DNA from 3 places in the Paenibacillus sp. FSL K6-1318 genome. Region 3 is predicted to be linked to each of the others. Evidence: riboswitches for the same ligand, from Rfam matches in the RefSeq annotation. Region 3 holds a riboswitch; each other region holds the start of a gene.
What was found. A riboswitch is a leader RNA that binds a small molecule or an ion and turns the genes downstream of it on or off. The one in region 3 is predicted to bind S-adenosylmethionine.

Region 1: another riboswitch for S-adenosylmethionine. It lies ahead of metA (homoserine O-succinyltransferase); the one in region 3 lies ahead of NYE45_RS24500 (methionine ABC transporter ATP-binding protein).
Region 2: another riboswitch for S-adenosylmethionine. It lies ahead of mmuP (S-methylmethionine permease); the one in region 3 lies ahead of NYE45_RS24500 (methionine ABC transporter ATP-binding protein).

The regions. Positions count from the first base shown of each region.
Region 1 covers NZ_CP150270.1:1,940,651-1,947,908, reverse strand. Annotated here, with positions in the region: gene mqnC (cyclic dehypoxanthinyl futalosine synthase) at 1-2, opposite strand, end outside; gene NYE45_RS08730 (PLP-dependent transferase) at 244-1,416, opposite strand; gene NYE45_RS08725 (PLP-dependent transferase) at 1,413-2,600, opposite strand; gene metA (homoserine O-succinyltransferase) at 2,625-3,542, opposite strand; SAM riboswitch class I at 3,779-3,903, opposite strand; gene corA (magnesium/cobalt transporter CorA) at 4,355-5,290, shown strand; gene NYE45_RS08710 (HRDC domain-containing protein) at 5,367-6,368, opposite strand; gene NYE45_RS08705 (ROK family protein) at 6,545-7,258, opposite strand, start outside.
Region 2 covers NZ_CP150270.1:5,807,094-5,814,351, forward strand. Annotated here, with positions in the region: gene NYE45_RS25935 (ABC transporter permease) at 1-891, shown strand, start outside; gene mmuM (homocysteine S-methyltransferase) at 974-2,041, opposite strand; gene mmuP (S-methylmethionine permease) at 2,019-3,431, opposite strand; SAM riboswitch class I at 3,524-3,625, opposite strand; gene NYE45_RS25950 (Ger(x)C family spore germination protein) at 3,698-4,900, opposite strand; gene NYE45_RS25955 (GerAB/ArcD/ProY family transporter) at 4,897-5,997, opposite strand; gene NYE45_RS25960 (spore germination protein) at 6,036-7,258, opposite strand, start outside.
Region 3 covers NZ_CP150270.1:5,508,928-5,516,185, forward strand. Annotated here, with positions in the region: gene NYE45_RS24480 (SDR family oxidoreductase) at 1-502, opposite strand, end outside; gene NYE45_RS24485 (DUF2167 domain-containing protein) at 715-1,674, shown strand; gene NYE45_RS24490 (MetQ/NlpA family ABC transporter substrate-binding protein) at 1,794-2,633, opposite strand; gene NYE45_RS24495 (methionine ABC transporter permease) at 2,709-3,368, opposite strand; gene NYE45_RS24500 (methionine ABC transporter ATP-binding protein) at 3,369-4,403, opposite strand; SAM riboswitch class I at 4,529-4,669, opposite strand; gene NYE45_RS24505 (Cthe_2314 family HEPN domain-containing protein) at 4,839-5,558, opposite strand; gene NYE45_RS24510 (heme A synthase) at 5,759-6,682, opposite strand; gene NYE45_RS24515 (thioredoxin family protein) at 7,072-7,258, opposite strand, start outside.

The DNA.
Region 1 (7,258 bases), 3.2 Mb from region 3:
ATCGTAAAAAAGCCTCCCTCATGAAGAGAAATTATATAACGATCCGTCCCAACTTGTTCAAGAGAAGCAAGTTCTGGTGGCAACATCGTATTTCTGTACTCCACATATCGTAACACAGGTTACATGTGAAAAAAAGCACCTTATGTACAGGTGCTTTAAAAATAAGTAAAAATTTTTACATATATAATCAAATTTATTCGATATTAAACGATACGCATAGGCGTATTCGGGTACCCTTCTTTTCTAGGATTCCTGAAGTGCTTGTTCCAAATCTACAATCAGATCTTCAATGTCTTCCAGACCCACAGAGAAACGCAGCAACCCATCCGTAATACCTCGGTCACGGCGAACCTCAGCCGGCATTGCCGCATGAGACATCATCGCCGGGTAAGACAAAATGCTCTCCACAGCTCCCAAGCTTACAGCAACAATGGGTAGCTTCACCCGGTTAAGGACTGCTTTTGCCCGATCGCCTGAACCGACGTCAAACGAAACGACAGCTCCATATCCTGTTGACTGACGCTCATGTGCCTCGCGGCCCGGATGATCCTTCAGCCCTGGATAAAAGACAGCGGTAATATCACTGCGCTCATTAAGCCAAGCTGCCAGTTTGGCTGTGCTCTGTTCACTGTGAGCCATGCGAGCCCCCAAGGTTTTCATGCCGCGCATCAGAAGCCAGGATTCTTGTGCACCAAGTACAGTTCCGAGTCCATTTTGCAACTGTTTCAGTTGTACGCCAAGTGATTCCGTGCGAGCAACGGCTAACCCTGCCAGTACATCACTGTGACCTCCGAGAAACTTCGTAGCACTATGTACGACGATATCCACACCCAGCTCAATTGGACGCTGATAGTAAGGTGTCATAAAGGTGTTATCCAGAATCGTGATCAGGTCATGTTCCTTCGACCAATTAGTCACGGCAGCGATATCCGTGATTCGCAGTGTCGGGTTGGACGGTGTTTCCATATAAACTGCCTTAGTGTTTGGCTTGAGCGCCGCTTTTACTTCATCTATATTGGTCATGTCTACAAAGGTCGTCTCGATCTGCATACGGCTTAATATGGAAGTAAGCAAACGATACGTACCTCCATATACATCTTCCGTTACAATCATGTGATCCCCTGCGGAGAACATCATGAACACGCTGGATATCGCGGCCATTCCCGATGAATAGGCGAATCCTCGTGCTCCACCCTCCAGCAGTGTGATGTAATCTTCCAAAGCCTGACGTGTCGGATTACCCGAACGACTGTAATCATGCTGAGGTGGATTGAAAATATCAAAATGATGGAACGTCGAAGCTTGATAGATCGGTACACTCGAGGCTCCAGTTGTTTTGTCGATCTCATCACCGAAATGAAGCAATTTGGTATCAAATTTCAACTCGGAATTGGGCTTGTTATTGAACTCACTCATGAGTGCACGCCTCCTTCCACTTCCTGTTGTGCAGCTGTCAGCGCATTGCCAAGATCTGCAATCAGATCATCTGCATGTTCAATGCCCACGGAGAACCGAAGCAGACGGTCATCCACACCTACAGCGTCACGAATTTCAAGTGGTATATCCGCATGCGTTTGTACCGCCGGGTAAGTCATAAGTGATTCTACGCCACCGAGACTTTCGGCAAAAGCGATCAGTTTGATATGACGCAGCAATGGTTCAACATAACGTGCATCCTTCACTTTGAAAGAGAAGATACCTGTGTTACCCGTGGATTGTTTATTCTGAACTTCATACCCCGGATGATCCGACAAGCCTGGATGATATACTTCACCTACTGCCGGATGCTCAAGCAAGTATTTGGCAATGGTAAGCGCATTGTACTCGTGACGCTCCATGCGAAGAGCCAGCGTTTTCATGCCTTTCATCAACTGGTAGGAATCACTTGGAGACAACACGGCCCCAATTGAATTATGCAGGAACGCCATTTCCGCAGATAATGCCTCACCTTTAGTTATGATTAATCCGGCTAGCACATCATTGTGTCCGCCCAGATATTTGGTAGCACTATGAATGATGATATCGGCACCCAGTTCAATCGGACGTTGGAAAAATGGAGTCAACAACGTGTTGTCAACAATTGTCAACAGGTTGTAACCTTTCGCCCAGGAAGCGACAGCTTCAACATCGGTAATCATCATCAGTGGATTGGTTGGTGTCTCGATGAATACAGCTTTGGTATTCGGCTGACGAACATTCTCCAGTGCTGTAAGGTCATTCGTGTCCACATAACTTGCAGTTACGCCGAAACGGGACAAGATGCGTTCAAGCAGACGATAGGTTCCGCCATACAGATCCAGCGATACAATCAGATGATCCCCTTGACCAAACATGGCAAAGATGGTTTGCAGCGCAGCCATACCCGAGCTACAGGCGAACCCTGCATCACCGGACTCCAGCGCTGCGGCTGCTTCTTCCAACACTTTGCGTGTTGGGTTGGTCGTACGAATATAATCAAACCCCGTGCTTTGTCCAAGCTTCGGGTGGCGAAACGCAGTGGATTGATAGATCGGAAAGTTAATGGCGCCTGTTACCGGTTCATTGATGGACCCAATTTGTGCTAAGCGGCTTTCGATTTTCAACTTGTTGTTGTCTTCCATTGCTGCATCCTCCTGTAATCTCGATTAGATTTGCGGGCCAATATCGTAAGGTGTTTCTTGATACACATAGTAATTGAGCCAATTAGAGAATAATAAGTTGGCATGAGCGCGCCAAGTAGCCGGTGGCACACGGGAAGGATCATCATTCGGATAATAATGTCTAGGCAATGCGATATCCAACCCTTTGGCTGCATCCCGGTCATACTCCCACTTTAATGAGAAGGGGTCATACTCGGCATGTCCTGTGGCAAAAATTTGTTTGCCGTCTTTGGTAGCAACCAGGAAAATACCGGCTTCTTCGGATTCAGCCAAAATCTCTAAATTCTCATTCTTTTCAATATCTTCGCGTCTCACTTCCGTATGACGGGAATGTGGAACGTTGAATACTTCATCGAATCCACGCAACAACGGAACATGAGGCTTGTTGATCGTATGCGGGAAAACACCAAAACACTTTTCATCAAGCGCAACCTTGGGTACGTCAAAATGATGGTACAAACCTGCCTGGGAAGCCCAACATATGTGCAGAGTTGAAGTCACATTAGTTTTGGTCCATTCGAAGATCTCCTGGATTTCATTCCAATAGTTCACGTCTTCGAAATCCATCTGTTCCACAGGTGCACCCGTAATGATCATGCCATCGAAACGGCGGTGCTCAATCTCATCGAAGGTTTTATAGAACAGATCCAAATACTCCTGAGACGTATTCTTCGACGTATGGGATTTGGGATGTACCAGAACGACATCCACCTGAATGGGCGTGTTTCCGACCAGACGAAGCAATTGTGTTTCAGTCGTTTCCTTTGTAGGCATCAGGTTTAATATAGCGATACGGAGTGGACGAATATCCTGCTTGTATGCAGAAGTTTCATCCATGACGAAGATATTCTCTCCTTCGAGTACTTCTTTTGCTGGTAGAGTATCGGGTATTTTGATTGGCATGGTAAGTCTAACTCCTCCTTGTGCATAAATAGATGCAGCCACCGCTGGCTTGATGTCTTCACATCAATACAGTTATAGGCTGCCATGAGCTTGTCTCCAAACATTGAATTGAAGTTCCATCCAAAGTTACGACAATCTCAAGTTCCTTAGCGAAAATCACTGCTGAGAAGTCGGGGCATATGACAAAGACCTTCCTCGGATTTCGAGAAAGGTCATATGTAAATAGATATGCGCCTCTCTCATCTCTCAGTTACAACAGTGTCACTCGGACACTTGGTCGCTGCAAGAATTAGCACCGTGCGGTATACCGCCGGTTGCCGGGTTTCATCGGGCCAGTCCCTCCACCTACTCTTGATAAGATTTCGCTGTATTAAGTTGTAATTTAATATGGTTCACCGTCTACTTTATTACATTAATGCCCTCACGTCAAGTTGCAGTTCTACGTCTGCTTTCCAGATCGGAACCGTTCATCATCCGTTATCATACACTGCCTCAGGGCGCGAAATAGACACATTTTTGCGCTTGAAAGCACCTTGTACCAGCGGTATACTAAACAAGGTGTTATAAACCCTTATGTGAGAGGTGACATATTAAATGGATGGCGACCCGAGGCCTGACTGGCAGCCGAATTCCGACAAACTGCATAGAGAATTGACATCAGCATGCCGGCAGCGGGACGTGACTTCCGTTTGATTATATAATGAACGCAGCCCTGATCTCCAGGCTCCGCTGCCGACCGGCTGATTTGTTCTTTTTGCGCCCATAATGATAATATCCGCCAGGTTGGCGGGTGCAGAAGGAGTAGATTAACAATGAAAATCCGGTTGGTTAACAACGGTGTATTTATTCCGGTGGACGACATTCAGCAGGCGCTGACTCCACCAGCGGAAGGATTTTACTGGATTGATGCGGACGTAGACGATTTGGCGGTACTTCAGCCGCTGTTCTTAATGCATGATCTGGCAGTGGAAGACTGTCTCAGTGATGAAGAACAACGTCCGAAGATTGAAATTTATGAGAACCATTACTTTATTGTGATCAATAGCATCCGTTTCGATGATGAAGAAATATTTCTACGTGCGGTGAACTTGTTCCTTGGCAGACATTTCATCATTAGTGTTACGAAGCAGAAGGTTAGCGAATTGCGCACACTGAAACCCATTCTCTGGGAACAGGAAATCAGCACACCGGATCGTCTGCTCTACTTGCTGGTTGACTTGATTGTTGATAATTATTTCACCGTAGGTGACCGAATTGAAGCTCGGATCGAGAAGCTTGAGGAAGACATTCTGATGCACACCAAAAAGTCACATCTGAATGAAATCATCGGGCTGCGCAGTGAGATTCTGTGGCTGAAGAAAGTGCTTGGACCTCAGAAAGAGGTTATTAACACACTGAACAAAAAAGATCTGCGTCTCATTGATGATCAGCTGCAAAAGTATTTCAGTGACATCTATGAGAATGCTGTAAAAATATCTGAAACCTTTGAAACATATCGCGACCTGATGGGCAACTTGCGAGAAGCCTACCAATCCAGTATTGCGAACCGGGCGAATGAGATCATGCGTGTGTTTACCGCCATTACCACGGTCTTCATGCCGCTGACGGTCATTACCGGTATCTACGGTATGAACTTTACGAATATGCCAGAGCTTAACTGGAAATACAGCTATTTTGTTGTGATTGGCCTGATGGTTACCCTGGGCCTGAGCATGTTCTTCATTTTCCGCAAAAAAGACTGGGTATGAACTCAAATGAAATGAAATAACAAAGACGAAGCGCTCCTGTGGGAGAAACGCCTCGTCTTTTTTTCATTTCCTTCACCTAACCTACATTCTGCTCTGTCTCTGCATGCCGACGAAAGCGGATTCGAATCATGCGCAGTCTTTCATAGACCTGCTCCAGACTTCCTCCGTCGGGTTTCTCTCCTCCATACACCTTATGTAATACTGGCTTCAGGAACGTATCTCCCAGCTCCTCATACGCACTCCATACGGCCTCTTGTTCGTTCTCTGGCATCACTGCCAGCTCCACGTCCAGAAGACAATCGGTATCATAACCTTCGAGATCCAGTGTCTCTAACAGCTCAATCAACTCACGTCGGGATAATCCGGATCGATTAACAATCTCCTCTAACGTATATCCTTCCTTCATACCCTCAAGCACTTGCTTGCGCGTGGTGAACTTGTCGAGTTCCTGCTTGTACTTCTGCTCTCTCTGCTTATATAACCAGCTCTCATACTCTTCTTCCTTCAGTGCCGTGTATACCCAGTCCAGCGGGAATGTCGTTGAACGCTCCAACCCATTCGTAATCTCCATCCACTCCGTACCATACTCGGTTGCTTTGCTCTCCCCTACGCCGGGCAGTTGCATCAGTTCATCCATCGACTGCGGAACAAAGGCACTGATCAGACGCAGCAGACGGTTCGTTGCTATAAAATACGGTGCCTTCCGGTCAGACACAGCTCTCTTCCTGCGCCATGTGCAGAGATCCGTATATAACTGCTCATTGCCGTATAACTCACTGTAACAATGGAGCCGCTGTCCACCATAACTGCGTGACTTCAGATCATCATTCTCGTGAAATAAACCCTGCAACTGCGGTCGGTACCCCTCACTCATCTGTATGGCAAGCTGATGACGGTAGATATGAAGCAGCTCCTCCCAAGAGGTCCCTTCGTACCAAATGCTGTCCTCACGCTCTCCTTCCTCGTAACGACTCCATCCCAGCTGCCAGCTATCCTCCTCTTCTCCAATCCATAGCTGCGCATATTCTGCATTTTGATCTGACATTCTGGACAATCTGTTCATGAAAATGACTTCCATTTTCCGTTCCCTCCCTTTCACATTTCAGCCTATACGGGTTAGTTATGCTACCTACAGGCGCACAAAAAAACACCTCTCCTGCAAAATCCATGCAAGAGAGGTGCTTCCTCATTAACCGTGCTATGCTGTTGCCCATATCATACCACAATGGTAAAATTCGTCAATCCCTTATTGTTCTACTTATTCAACGCCAATTTGGCAAGCGCCAGTGAACCGCACAGCCCTGCATTGTCGCCAAGTCCTGGTGAAACAACATACTGGTCAATATCGGATTGTAGTGCCGGATGCTGAACGTATCCTGCAAGCAACTCCTGCAGTTTGCTGCGAACCATCGGGAACAGGTGCTCCTGCTTCATAACCCCGCCACCCATTACGATTTTCTGCGGTGAGAGAATCAGAACATAGTTCATCAGTGCATGTGCCAGGTAGTGCGCTTCGATCTCCCATGCTTTATGATCTGCTGGCAGTTCGTAAGCCGGTTGCTCCCAACGTTTGTTAATGGCCGGGCCTGCTGCAAGACCTTCGAGGCAGTCACCATGGTATGGACAGAAACCCTCGTATGTATCCTCCGGATGTCTGCGTACAATGATATGTCCCATCTCTGGATGTGACAATCCATGGACCATTTTACCGCCAACCACAGCACCTGCACCAATGCCTGTACCCACAGTGATATACAGACAGCTCTCAAGACCTTGTGCAGCGCCCCAGGTTGCTTCTCCAAGTGCCGCACCATTCACATCCGTATCAAATGTCATCGGTACATCAAAATGCTCCTTGAGCTTGCCAATGACGTTATACTGTCCCCAATGTGGTTTCGGTGTTGTTGTGATATAACCATACGTTGGGCTTCCTTCAATCGGATCAATCGGGCCAAATGAACCTACGCC
Region 2 (7,258 bases), 300 kb from region 3:
GTAGGCTGGCAAGGGAACATCACAGGTGTAATTAGCCCGGAATCTTCAACAACAGTAAAGGGCCAATCCATCAGTCTCAACTTGAGTGTAATGGACGGGAGTTATCAGGAGCTTGGATTCGAAACGTTAAAAGGGGATAACCCACAGCACGCAAATGAAATTGCCATTGGTGTACATGTAGCCAAAACATCAAACAAAGATCTCGGTGATCTCATCGACATCTATATTGAAGGAGAAAAGCGTACATTCCTCATTACAGGCATCTATCAGGCGATTGCCAACATGTCTGTTTCAGGCCGAATCACCATCGATGCCATGAGAAGTGTGAACCGGGGTTATGGTGAATTTGATGCCATATTCATTAATGTGAAGGATCTCGCACTAGCGGATAAGATTGCCGGGGCGTTGAATGAGCAATTTAAGGATTTTGCTTCAGTAGTTACCCAGAAGACATTGCTTGATTCGGTTTACGCTGAAGCTGCGAACATCCTGATCTATCCGATGAGCTTGATTGGATTGCTGTTCATCATTGTGACGTTCATCATTATTTTCAGTACCTGTCGAATCAATATCCGCAAAGAGAGCAGAACTTACGGGATATACAAATCTCTGGGGATGACATCCCGTCAAATCCGATTATCGCTCACCATGGGAATGGTTGTGCTGTCCGCTATAGGAGCGATACTGGGTATTTTCGTAGGCGTGTATGTACTACCTCTTCTGCTCGAAATGGTCCTTTCCAATTATGGTATCGTAGAGCTTCCACTGATTCTGAATTGGGGTGGAATGATACTGTTCGCCTGCTTAAGCATCATTGCAGCAGGTCTTGGCTCATGGTTTTCTTCCCGAATCATTCGGGAGACATCGCCACGTATGCTGGTTATCGAATAAGGTAATACGATGCCTTAACACAATAAAAAAATCCCTTCCACGCCTCTATAGAATGTGGAAGGGATTTTCATAATGATATGAGCTATTTCCGCCACTTCTTCGTAAGTGCACCAATCTGATGTGGCGTAGTACGGCAACAGCCGCCAATAATCTGCGCACCCGCAGCAATCCAGGCTTCCGATGCGTCACTCATACTACCACATGTCCCCTGTCCACTCCACGTCTTCGTTGCTGCATCATATACTTCTCCCGAGTTCGGATACACAATAACAGGTTTATCGCTGGTACAGCTCAAAATACCCACTGCTTCCGTCACCACTTCCATCGGAGCACAGTTCAGGCCAATCGCCGCAATCTGTGACTCGGAACCAAACGTCTGTGCACATAACTCAAGCGCTGTGCCCTCGCTGATGCTTGTCCCGTCTTTTAAAGAAAAAGATAACCAGGCATATGCATGAGGAAACTCCTTCAGTACATCAACCAGCACCTGTGCTTCCTGCAAGGATGGAATCGTCTCAAAAGCCAGAATATCAGCACCCGCTTCAAGCAATGCGGCAATCCGCGGACGATGGAATGCAGCCAGCGTCTCATCGGATACTCCGTAATGACCAATGTACTCTGATCCATCCGCCAAATAGGCGCCGTAAGGTCCAACGGACCCGGCAATAATTGGACGTGGACGAAGACCGTCTCCTTTGCGATCCCCTGTAAGATCTGTTTTATTCTCCTCATTCTTCAGCGTCTCTGCACGTACCGAAGGAGCTTCTACAACCTGATCTGTCGAGCTTTCTCTCCCTACTAAACTACTCTGCACTTCTGCCCATACGTCATCTCTCGCCTGTGCAGCCAGTTCCACCGTCTTGCGAATCAGGTCCAACGCATCCTGCTCTCCAATTCCTTTCTTGCTGAAGCCATCCACCGTCGCCTGATAACTGGATGTAATCGCACAGTCGGCTCCTGCTCGGAAATAATCCGCATGGACCTGAACGATAATATCCGGATTCTCGATTAACACACGAGCCGACCATAGTGGATCATCCAGATCACATCCATGCTGTTCAAGTTCGGTCGCCAGCGCTCCATCCAGAATCATGACTGAGTGTTCACGTAGGATCTGTTCTATGGGATTAATCTGTTTTGCTTGCGTCATATACTTGTCCTCTTTTCTTGTTCGCACGTTCTGTCAGATAATAAGCAGCGTAACACACTGCGATAAATGGAACCCCACAATACAGCGCAATTCGCTGTGTCGGGTCAAAAGCAATACCTATGCATGAAGCCAGGCATAATATAAATGAAACAATCGGTACCACGGGGTACAGCGGTGTACGATAAACCAGATCTTTGACCGCATGTCCTTCCCGGATATATTGTCTGCGGAACATGTATTGGGAGGCACTGATGCTCATCCATACCGCAACGACAGCCAGACCTGAAATGGAAACCAGTGTAATATACACGGTACCTGGCGCAATGATGCTCGACAGCAACGCCAGCGCACCACCGACCATACTGATCAGAAGTGAATTCAATGGTACTCCGCGTTTGGTCAATTTGGCAAACCAAGGGGAGATCGTTTTTTTATCAGCCAGAGACCAGAGCATCCGTGAAGAAGCATACAGGCCTGAATTGGCAGCAGAGAGAATCGCTGTCAGAATAACAAAATTCATAATGTCTGCTGCATAAGGTACACCCACCCGCTCCATTACCGCTACAAAAGGACTTTCCAGTACACTGGCATCCGACATGGGCAGTAAGGCAGACAAGATAACAATCGTACCGATGAAGAAAATAACCAAGCGCCACAGCGTCGTATGAATCGCTTTGGGTATCGTCTTTTCCGGATTCTCCGTCTCCCCGGCGGCAATGCCGATTAACTCGGTGCCCGAGAATGCAAAGTTTACTGCAAGCATGGTCATCAATATCGCTGTAGCCCCATGAGGGAACCACCCGGATGCCGTAATATTCGATAGGAATGGAGCCGGTTCAGAGTCTGCCATCGGAATAATGCCGAACATGGCTGCGCCACCTATTATAATGAAGATTACGATGGTCACTACTTTTACAGAGGAGAACCAGAACTCGGATTCCGCAAATAATTTCACCGTCAATGCATTGAACAGGAAGATCATCAGTGCAAAGAGCGCGCTCCATATCCATACGTTTACCGATGGGAACCAGCGCTGCATCAGCAGTCCGGCGGCTGTAAATTCGGAGCCAAGCGCAACAGTCCAGGTTAACCAGTACAACCAAGCCACTGTGTAGCCGGTTGCTGGTCCGATATATTTGGCTGCATAACTATGAAATGCTCCCGTCTCTGGCATGTGAACAGATAGTTCCCCCAGACAGAGCATCACCAGATATACGACGATCGCTCCGATCAGGTAGGATAGAATAGTTCCCAGTGGTCCCGCCTGCTGAATCGTATAACCGGAGCTGAGAAATAATCCCGTTCCAATGACTCCTCCTAGAGAGAGCATGACCACATGCCGGGCCTGCATTTTCCGCTGAAAATGCCCTTTGTCGTTGTTGTTCTCCATACCTGCTACTCCCCTACTTCTTCATCCAGAAAAAACAAAAAAGACCCACTCTTCCTAAAGAGTGCGCCGTTACTGACAAATAAAAACAAACGCTCCTATCTATCAGGCTTTCACCCGCTGGAATTAGCACAGTATCCTTCAGATCTGTTGCTGAGGTTTCTAAGGGCCAGTCCCTCCACCTCTCTGGATAAGAAAATGATTTTTTACTAATATAGCGATCTATCATGAATGTGTCAACATTTAAATAATAAATGTTCCACGCTGCACTATTCGGTGGAAGACCCCGGATTGGTGATGGTGATCTTCACATCATACGTAATCGGCACGGTGCTGAAGATTTGGTCCCAATCATCTTTGATTTTCTTCCATGTTTTTGGTTCTTTAATACGCAAGCTATCCCGAAAATCCGCCACATCAGCTTTATAGGTATGCTGAATTTTGTATAACACCTGTCGAATCTGTTGTTCAGCCAGATCAGAAAATTCCTTTTCCAGTTCTCTGAGGTACGCACCTTTTTCCTCTTCCTCGGGAGCACGCCAATCCTCCATAAGCCAGCCTTGAGATTCAATCTTCACATGGAATGAAATGTCATTGCCAACTACCTTGGGAATAACTTTTACTTTTTTCTTCTTGATTTCATATACAACGGTGAATCCTTGTTTGTTATGTGTCTTTAAGACGCCTCCTTGTTCTTTGGACTTGAGCCATGATAATCCTTCCAGATCCGTTTGACTTAGCTCCCCAATGAATTTGGTCGTTTTACCATCGAATATGCTGCCTCCGGAGAACTTGTCCTCTCCATCGGAATTCAATACATTCTGGAGCAGAAAGCTGGATCCCGACTGCATTTGGGCGTCTAACTTGGACAACAATACTGGCTCCAGGATTTTGTTGGACAGATACGAATTGTTTGTGATCCCTGTGAGATAAAATGCTGGAATTCGAGAAGGGTCCTGGGAAGACAGTACATCTGCCGCACGATGATGACTAATTAACACCAGACAGTTTGGCCGAATGTCGTTATCTCGAAGGACAAAATCAAGCAGTTGGTCCAAACCATATTTTTTGGCAATATCTTTGGAGACGACGATTACCTTCAGATGATGTCCAATGAGAGGCCGATCCCGCCTTAACGCAAACTGACGGAAGATTTGCAACATAGAATCTCCAGTAAGTTGTTCATTGGAATAAGATGTTTTGCCAGAAGATGGCGAACCGGATTGCTGACTCGATTGACTGTTGGAGAAGCCCGGAGCAATTTGCACCGTAGCGGTCACATAGTTCTTCTTGGGATATGTACCTCCCTGATCAGCGATGTCTTTTTCAAATTCTGTCTCTTTACCGACATCTATCCCAAGCCCGACATAGAGACTCAGATCCTCTACCTCCCGGCTGCTCCAGCATCCGGATATCAACAACAGAATACATAAGGCAGAGGCTATACGTAAGAGCATACGGAATGGAATCATGCATGCTTGCCTCCTTTTTTGCGAATCAGACTTAACAACAGTAGTACCAGAGGTAAAATACCAAACAAAAATACGGACACATTGCCCAACATATCTCCTAGTGCGAAAGTATCATCCACTGTTTTGGGCATCATGGCCGTCAAATAAATGAACGGAAGCAGGCCGTACATAATGCCTTTGATTTTTTTGGTACGAAACAAATCACGAATGCCCACCGAAGCGCAGTAATGTGTAATCGCTGTAGTCGAAAAAATCTGCATAATCCAGATGACCAGCAATAAGGATTCGAATCGTTCGAATATCAGACCTTGAATCTCGAAACTTCTTACCAAATCCAGCGTTGGCCAGGTTCGAGTTTTGATCCCATCAAGCGATAAACTGCCTATAACCATCACAACCGTGATCAAATATATAATAGTGGATATGAGAATTCCCCAGCTCATCGCCTTATTGCTTTTCTTCGGATTTTTCATATAGGCAGTCATGATTAACATCACCTCATAACCCGTATATGACAGTAGTGAAGGCTTCAGTCCTTTGAAAACAGGCATAATCCCCTCTCCGAGAACAGGTCTCAGATTACCAATCTCGAATAGCTGGTTACTCAGTAGAATCTCAATGACAAATATAATGATCGTAATCGGCAGAATGATTTCAAACACACGAACAATGACACCAAGTCCACCTGAGATCATATAGATACCGATCCACATGAAGACCATCACAATCGGCCAGGTGGGGGTGCGTTCGAGTAGATACATTCCTGTCACATCAGCCATGACTCTTATTTCAAAAGCGGCAATGACCATGAAATACATAATCATGGCACCGCCCAGTATGTAAGCGATCCAGCTCCCCGTAATTTCACGGGTGAACTGGAACACGGTTTTCCCCGGAAATCTGCGACACAGGGTAACCATAATGATTCCGATACCTGTGATTATCAGTCCGGACAGGATGATGGAAATCCAAACATCTGGTGTACCAACAGCCTTGCTGGTCGTTCGAGGTAACGTCAATATCCCGGCACCAAGCATGTAATTCACAATAATTACAACGGCCTGCGTCGTGGTTAGCTTTCCTTGGGAGTCACTCACTTTAGTTCACCTCCAGTCCTTCTGTAGATGGAATTTAATTATTTTTTTCGATCCTTATCTATCGGATTTGTCATTTTGGGACGCAATCTCATCATATTCAACGGAGCACGGATAACGAAATCCTTCCATTCATTCATGTGATAAGGAACCGCTGGAGCTACATAAGGTACGCCAAAGCTTGAGAGTCGAGCCAGATGTGTACACACAAGCAGAAAGAACATTACAACACCATATAGTCCGAGTATAGCCGCACTAAACATGGCGGCGAATCGTAGAATCCGCAGCGTTAACCCTGCACTATAGACAGGAATCGTAAAGGAAGAAATGGCTGTAACCGCAACGACAATGACCAGGAATTGGCTTATGATACCCGCCTGCACCGCTGCTTGACCAATAATCAAACCTCCGACGATACCCATCGCGGGTGCAATCGGCTTAGGCAGCCGTATCCCTGCCTCCCTCAGAATCTCAATCGAAAGTTCCATAATCAGTACTTCAATGATCGAAGGAAACGGTACTCCCGTTCGCGTTTCAATAATCGTCAATACCAGCTTGGTCGGGATAAGTCCCGGATGGAACGAGATAAACGAGATATACAGTGCAGGAGCAAGCAATGCCAGCATAGCCGCCATAAAACGCAGCATTCGCAAAAAGGTTCCAGGAATCCAGCGTTCATAGTAATCTTCGGGAGATTGGAGCAACATGCTAAATGTCACCGGTACAACCAGTACAAATGGTGTTCCATCCAATAAAATAGCCACCCGCCCTTCCAGCAAAGCGCCGATGACCCGGTCAGGCCTTTCCGTATTCAGTACCTGCTGAAAAGGACTCAGTGTACTGTCTTCAATGAGTTGTTCCACATAACCAGATTCCAGCATCGAATCCATGTCCATCTCTTCAATTCGCTTGCAGACTTCAGCCACAAGATCAGGATCGGCAATGTCTTGGATATAGGCTACCGCCATATCTTTTTTGATCCGTGAACCCACTTCATATTTTTTAATAAACAGACTCTGATCACTTCCATAACGACGCAAAATACCTGTGTTATCACTTAATTGCTCTGTAAAACCAATACGTGGTCCACGAAGCAACCCTTCTGACAAGGGTTCATTCATACCTCGGGTTTTGATCTTATGCGCTCCAATTAATAAAGCACCTGGCAATCCATCAACCAACAATGCATTTTTACCAAAAAGTACGCCAACGGCGAGCTCTTGAAGGGACTTGGTTTCCTCAACCAGACTGACAGGCAGTAATT
Region 3 (7,258 bases):
TAAAAGATACCAGACCCACCTTGGCAGCCGCATACACTGCGCGGTGGGGCCAGGATCTCGCTTCTCCGGCATGACTGAAGCCAAAATGGATAATGCGTCCCCATTGCTTGCGTCTCATCTCTGGCAATACACGCTGATCCAGTAACATGGGCCCCAACAGGTTCCCCTGTACAAGCATCTGCACCTCATCTTCAGCATAATCCGCAAATAATCGACGCTCACGGACAAATGGCCCCGCGTTATTTACCAAAATATCAATACTGCCCAGCTTGTCTTCCACCTGTTCAACCAATGAAGCAATATCTTGCACCTTGGATATATCAGCCTGGATGGCAATGCACCGCACACCCTTGGCTGTAATCTGAGCCCTTAAAGCCTCAGCTTCTGTTCTGCTGTGTACATAGTTGAGGGCAATATGACACCCCTGATCTGCCAGACTGAGGGCCGTCATTTTACCAAGACCTTTGGCACTTCCCGTTATGAGGGCAACCTTTCCCTTCACGTTCATCCCCCTCTTCAAAGAGCAGTCACTATCCAGTATAAAAGATTTATCCTCCTCCTACAACTCGGTTATCTCTAAGGAAGTATCCACCTATAATTCCAAATATATCTTGATCGAAATCAGACACCTGTGATACTGTCGAGGATATAACCCGAAAGGACCTCAACATGAACATGAAGAACAAAAGATGGATATCGTTTCTTACACTTTTGATGCTGAGTTTATTCACAATCTCTAGTGCCCTACAGGTATCAGCGGCAAATGAGACTGAGCAGGCACCTGATGAGTACGATTGGATTACTGGACCAGCATCTGTCTCTCTGGACGGTAAGGCCACCCTGGAAGTCCCTGAGAGCCATTCCTATCTGGATAAGGCCAATACCCAACGTTCGATACTTAACAGTGGTGGAAAGCCTAACGGGAATGAAATCGGAAGCCTAACGAGCAATAGCGAATTCGGCTCGTGGTATGTCGTGTTCGAGTACGTGAAGACAGGTCATATTCATGATGACGATCAAAATTTGAGTGCTGAAGAACTGTTAAGCAGTTATATCCGAGGCACAGAAGAAGACAACAGAGAGCTTGATCCTGAATATAGAACGTACATAACAGGATGGGAAATCGAACCGGCATATGATAAGAGCAAGCATCAGTTGGTCTACTCCCTTGGTTTCAAGAATGCTGATCAGCAAGCCATGGTGAATTACAATGTAAAGCTTCTGACACGCGAAGGCTACATCACAGCCATTCTGGTTACAGATACGACCAACTTTCAACAGAGCCGCCAGGCATTCGAGGAAACGGTCCTTAATCAACTTAGCATTAATGCAGGATATACCTATGAGGAGTACAATGCTTCGACTGACAAAACATCCACCATAGGGCTCAACAGTCTTCTGATGGGCGGGATCGGATACACAGCTTCCCAGAAATTCAGTGCTCTTCTTTTGCTCAAAAAAGGATGGGCCTTGATCCTGGTTGTCGTTCTTGGGCTAATCGGGTGGATCAGATACAAGATCAAAAGCTCACATGGAGAAGAAGAAACACTCTCTCCCTCCGAGAGGACGTACCTGCAAGAAGCAGATGAGCAGCAATATGCTGATCAGAATGAATTATCCTATTACCGCCAATCTGGGCATCCATCCAACGCAGATAAACAAGATAAGCCCTGATCCTTGTTGATTCTCACGTCAGTACAGACTAGGAAACATAAAATAAGCCGTATATCTCTTCTGGAGAGATATACGGCTTATTTCTTACAAACTTCACATCATATCATACATATCGTGAATTATTCAGTTGCAGGTTCAACTGCACCTTTATAACGTTCTTTGATGAATGTTTTCACTTCTTCGGAGTGCAGAGCAGCAGCCAGTTTTTGGATTGCATCGGCATCCTTGTTGTCCTCACGGGAAACGAGGATGTTTGCATATGGGTTACCTTGCAGATCTTCGATCAGCAAAGCATCATTCGCCGGGTTCAGGTTCGCTTCAAGCGCATAGTTAGCGTTGATGAATACCAGATCCGCTTCATCCAACTGACGAGGCATCATGGCTGCATCCAGCTCAATGATATCCAGGTTCTTCGGATTTGCTGTGATATCTTGAATCGTAGAAGTAATATTTGTGTTGTCTTTCAGCGTAATAATACCTTCCTTCGCGAGCAACAACAGCGCACGTCCACCATTGGATGGGTCATTCGGAATCGCTACCTTTGCGCCATCTGCCAATTCATCCAAGGACTTAATTTTTTTGGAGTATCCGCCAAAAGGCTCAACATGAACAGGTGTTACAGCAACGAGATTGAATCCACGTTCTTTATTCTCTGTGTCCAGGTAAGGCTGGTGCTGGAAGAAGTTTGCATCCAATTTTTCATCAGCAAGTTGCTGGTTGGGTTGAACATAATCATTGAACGTAACGACTTGTAAACGAATCCCTTGTGCTTCCAGTTCAGGCTTGATGCTTTCCAGAATCTCTGCGTGTGGTGTAGGTGAAGCTCCAACTTTCAATTCAACTGTACGTGGTGCACCTGCTGAATTGTCTGCGCCGCTATCGGCGTCCTTGTTGTTTCCGCAAGCTGCGAGAACCGCAATCAACATAAGACTAAGTAGAGCAATAGACCATTTTTTCATGTGTAAAACCCCTTCTCTAATCATTTTTTTCATGTGGCATCCGCATTATTGCACATCCATCATGTTATCTATGTGTTATTTCCTGGTGAAAAATGTAACCAAGCGATCTCCAGCCATCTGGAGTATTTGCACTAGAATGATCATCGACACTACGGAGATGATCATGATTTCATTCTGATAACGGAAGTATCCATAGTTAATTGCCAGTGTTCCCAGGCCTCCACCACCAACCATGCCCGCCATTGCCGTATAGGAGACGAGCGTAACGATGGTGATCGTAATACCAGCAAGCAGACCAGGCAGCGCCTCAGGCAGTAACACCCGTCTTACAATCTGTCCGGTCGATGCGCCCATCGCCTGTGCCGCCTCAATGACACCCCGATCCACTTCACGCAGCGTGTTCTCCACCAAACGGGCGAAATAAGGAGCTGCTGAAATCACCAGAGGAGGTATAACGCCGAGTACCCCCGTAGCTGTACCGACGAGTATACGAGTGAATGGAATAAGAGCAACAATCAATATGATGAATGGGACTGAGCGCAAAATATTAACAATCAGGGATAGTATCGTGTACACTGCCCGTGACTTAATCGAAGCAGAACGGGCTGTCATGAACAGCAGAACTCCGAGCGGTAAACCTAAGATAACGGTAAACAAGCCTGATACACCCAAAATTTGCAGTGTCTCTATGGAAGCTTTACCAACCTCTTCCCAACGTACGGTTGAAAAATCCATCTAACGTAGCACCTCCACATCAAGTCCTTCTGCGGTTAATTCGGATATCGTCCGTTCAATCGCATCCGACTCACCCTCGAACCGAACGGTCAGTTGCCCATAAGGAACCTGTTTGATCGTAGAGATCGTACCTTGCAGGATGGCAAAATCCACGCCTGTCTTACGTACCGTTCTGGACAAAATCGCTTCATATGTTTTATTACCCAGAAAGGATATCTTCACAAGTTTGGAAGCAGCACCTGCCTGCAATTCAACGCTTGCATTCGCCAGAGCGGTCTCTTCCAGAGCAAGTCCAGCTTCATGGTCACGCATCGTGAAGTCCCGCGTAATGGCGTGCTGCGGCTTCAGGAATACTTCTGTTACAGGCCCCTGTTCCACAATGCCACCTTGATGAATGACAGCAACCTTGTCGCAGATGTTCTGGATGACGTGCATCTCATGTGTGATCAGCACAATCGTGAGGTTGTATTTTTCATTAATGTCGAGCAATAACTTCAGGATTGAATTCGTTGTTTGCGGATCAAGTGCCGAAGTAGCCTCATCACAGAGAAGTACATTCGGATCACTCGCAAGCGCTCTTGCAATCCCAACACGTTGTTTCTGTCCACCCGATAATTGAGCCGGATATTTGCTGCTATGGTGCTCCAGGCCAACCAGAGTGAGCATTTCCTTCACTTTGCGATCAATGGCTTCCTTGGGTGTATTTACAAGCTTTAGTGGAAAAGCCACATTGTCATATACCGTTGCCGAGGATAGCAGATTAAAATGTTGAAAAATCATGCCAATCTTGCGTCTCTGTTGCTGCAATTCAGTTTTACTCAGTTCAGTCAGGTTGATCCCGTCAACCCATACCTCACCCTCCGTTGGACGTTCCAACAAATTAATACAGCGAATCAGTGTACTTTTACCCGCTCCGGAATGGCCAATGACGCCATAAATTTCACCCTTGCGGATGCTTAAATCCAGATTGGATAACGCTGTTGTTGATTTTGCCCCTTTACCATACGTCTTAGTTAGACCTTTTAATTCAATCAATAGCACTTGCTCCTTCCTACCACCTACATGTATCTTTACCCGAAAGAAAGGAAAACTCCCCTTTACGTACAAAAAAAGAAGAGCCCCTTTGCAGATACAAAGACGGCTCTTCACGTGAATTTACCTTCTCATCTGCCAAAATCGTGTCTTGCACCATTTTGTAGGAATTAGCACCTAACATCTATAACGAATGACACATGTGTCATTCATTATAAATCGGTTGCCGGGCTTCATCGGGCCTGTCCCTCCGCCACTCTCGATAAGAAATATGAGGTTGTAAGATTCTATAAGTTCATGTAGTTCATGTTATATACTGTTCAATAGTTCAGAAACTTCTGTAAAAATAACGATATTCATGTACCATTCGGTCTGAAACTCAGTATAATCCAAGTATTCCGATTTGTCAAAGGGAATTATTTCATTTTATTTACTGCGTTAACGTTTCTTACCTTGCTTAAGCCATATCTGATTAATATAGCCGTATGAAGTACTTAACGTTTCACATACCATATCCACGCCCTGACGCATTTCATGCACATGCTGATCCAGATCCTCCAACTTCACTTTCCCTTGCAACGTCTGGTGTAACTGCCACAAATCATCATGCATTTCAGAGTTCATGTAGTGAATTTCCATATTACGTCGTTTGCGCAGCTTGCTCATCGGTTCACGATATGAATCCTTGATCTGAATCAATCGCAAGGCAAGGTCATGATGCTGCGTCGCATAATCGAACTGCCTTAACACGGTAAAATAAGAAAAATGTGCTTTTGTATTTGAGGTATTCAGCTCGAATATTTCATTCAATACGGTGCCGACTTTATCCAGAATGGCAAAACAACGGATGAAGCCATCTTTATAGAAATAAACATATCGGGCATATTCGGCTTTCTCGGCCTGCGTCATATCGTCCGTAGAGCCTGCAACGACCTTTTTGCGAAAATGAGCAGCAGCGAAACAGCTTTGCTCCAGTTCATCCAGCGAGGAGATGAGTCCCTGCGTCCACACATACAGTTTCCGATAGTCATGCGTGGGATCATGGTCCACATGCATTTGTCGCTGAAACAGCTCAAGCGTATGCGCCATGGACTCCATCGCTTCCTTTAATAACCCTTCGTTTATACGCGGCTTTTCTCCCAGCAACGTTCGCAGCATAACTAACCTCCTCTTTTCCACATCAACAAAGATTCATCACCATCATACATAAACCATTCCGAGTATACGTGTAATTGCTGCTTGCCATAGGTTGCCCTGATCCCCCTGACATCAAACAAAGTCCACCTGTCCAATGATGTACATCACTGAATGGTGGACTTTCAAATTTAGCCCAAGAGTCGTTCCAACCTCAACGAAATTTAGAAACGATTAGCTGGGCGATGCAGCTTGTACACTAGGAAACTCATATACGTTAAAACCCCGAACAATATGGCGATATCCAGCATATGAGCAAGGGCTACGAACATGTATACTTCCGGACGGCTCATCGTCACCATCATGAAAATACCAATGACCACTTGCATCAAAATCAGAATAACGGATACCACACCAAGGGTACGCATCTCCTTGTTATCCGGATGATTACGGTAAGCGAAGTGACCCAGAATAGCGATAACAATTACGAGCGATGCAGCCGCAGCACGGTGAGCAAACGCAACCGCCACCCCACCCGAAAGCTCAGGAATAATCTGCCCGTTACAGAGCGGGAATCCGGAACATCCGCCTGCAGAATCCGTGTGGCTCACAAATGCACCCGTGTATACAACGAGATACGTGTAAACCGTGGAGAACCAGACCAGATTCCTGAATTTTTTAGTGACCCGAGGGTATTTATTCAGACGCTCCAATCCACCATCTTTTGCCTCCTGCCTTATGCCTAGCGCCATCATGAGGGAACTGGCGAAAGCGATCAATGCAAAGCCGAAATGCAATGCCATGACTGCAGAAGATTGGGAGAAGACGACGGCAAAAGCCCCCATGATTCCCTGGACGATAACAAATACCAAGGTTAAGAAAGAAAACAATTGCAGGTCACGGCGTGACTTGCCGAACCGCAGAAAAGCAACAAATGAGGCAATGGACAACAGTCCAGCCAGTGCGCTTACAGCGCGGTGGGAATATTCAATAAGTGAAGCCACAGTATGTGCCGGAACGAGTTTTCCGTTACATAAAGGCCATTCCGTTCCGCAGCCAAGGCCCGATTCCGTTTTGGTTACGATGCCTCCACCAAAAGTGGCCAGAAACATGACAAGACAGGTTAATACGGTTAACCATTTAAACAAAGTTAAGTGCTTCAATTTTTTCTCACCCGCTGTTGGTTTAAGATGGCGAAGAATATTCTCCGCTTGTTTCGGTACTTTGACACTTATTTCACAACTAAACTCATTATACCGGATAAAATGTTCATTGACGTCGCGCTTTGTGACAAAATGTTAACGTCTGGTGAAATAATGACCCGCAGGTCATTAGGGATATGTAATATGAAACGTTTCTTACATCGAACGTCGAATACACAAACGCCATTTCCCTATTTCAAGAGAAATGGCGTTCTTTTTAGTATACCCTTTTATAACATGAACAATCTCCGGGGATAACAGCGATCAAAAGGTTATTCTGTCATCGGAGTGACTGTGTGTCTGTGTGAATATTCATCATTTGAACTTATATAACATCATTTATGGATCGTGTTGTACACCTCAACTGCACGATCCAGGAACTGCTCAATCTCTTCTCTCGACTTGCGCAGCTTGTTCACGTAACGTACGAGTTCGCGGCCATCTGTATACGCCACAAAGCTTGGAATACCAAGAATATTCTGCTCTTCACTGACCGTTCCAACCTGGTCTACGTCAACCTCA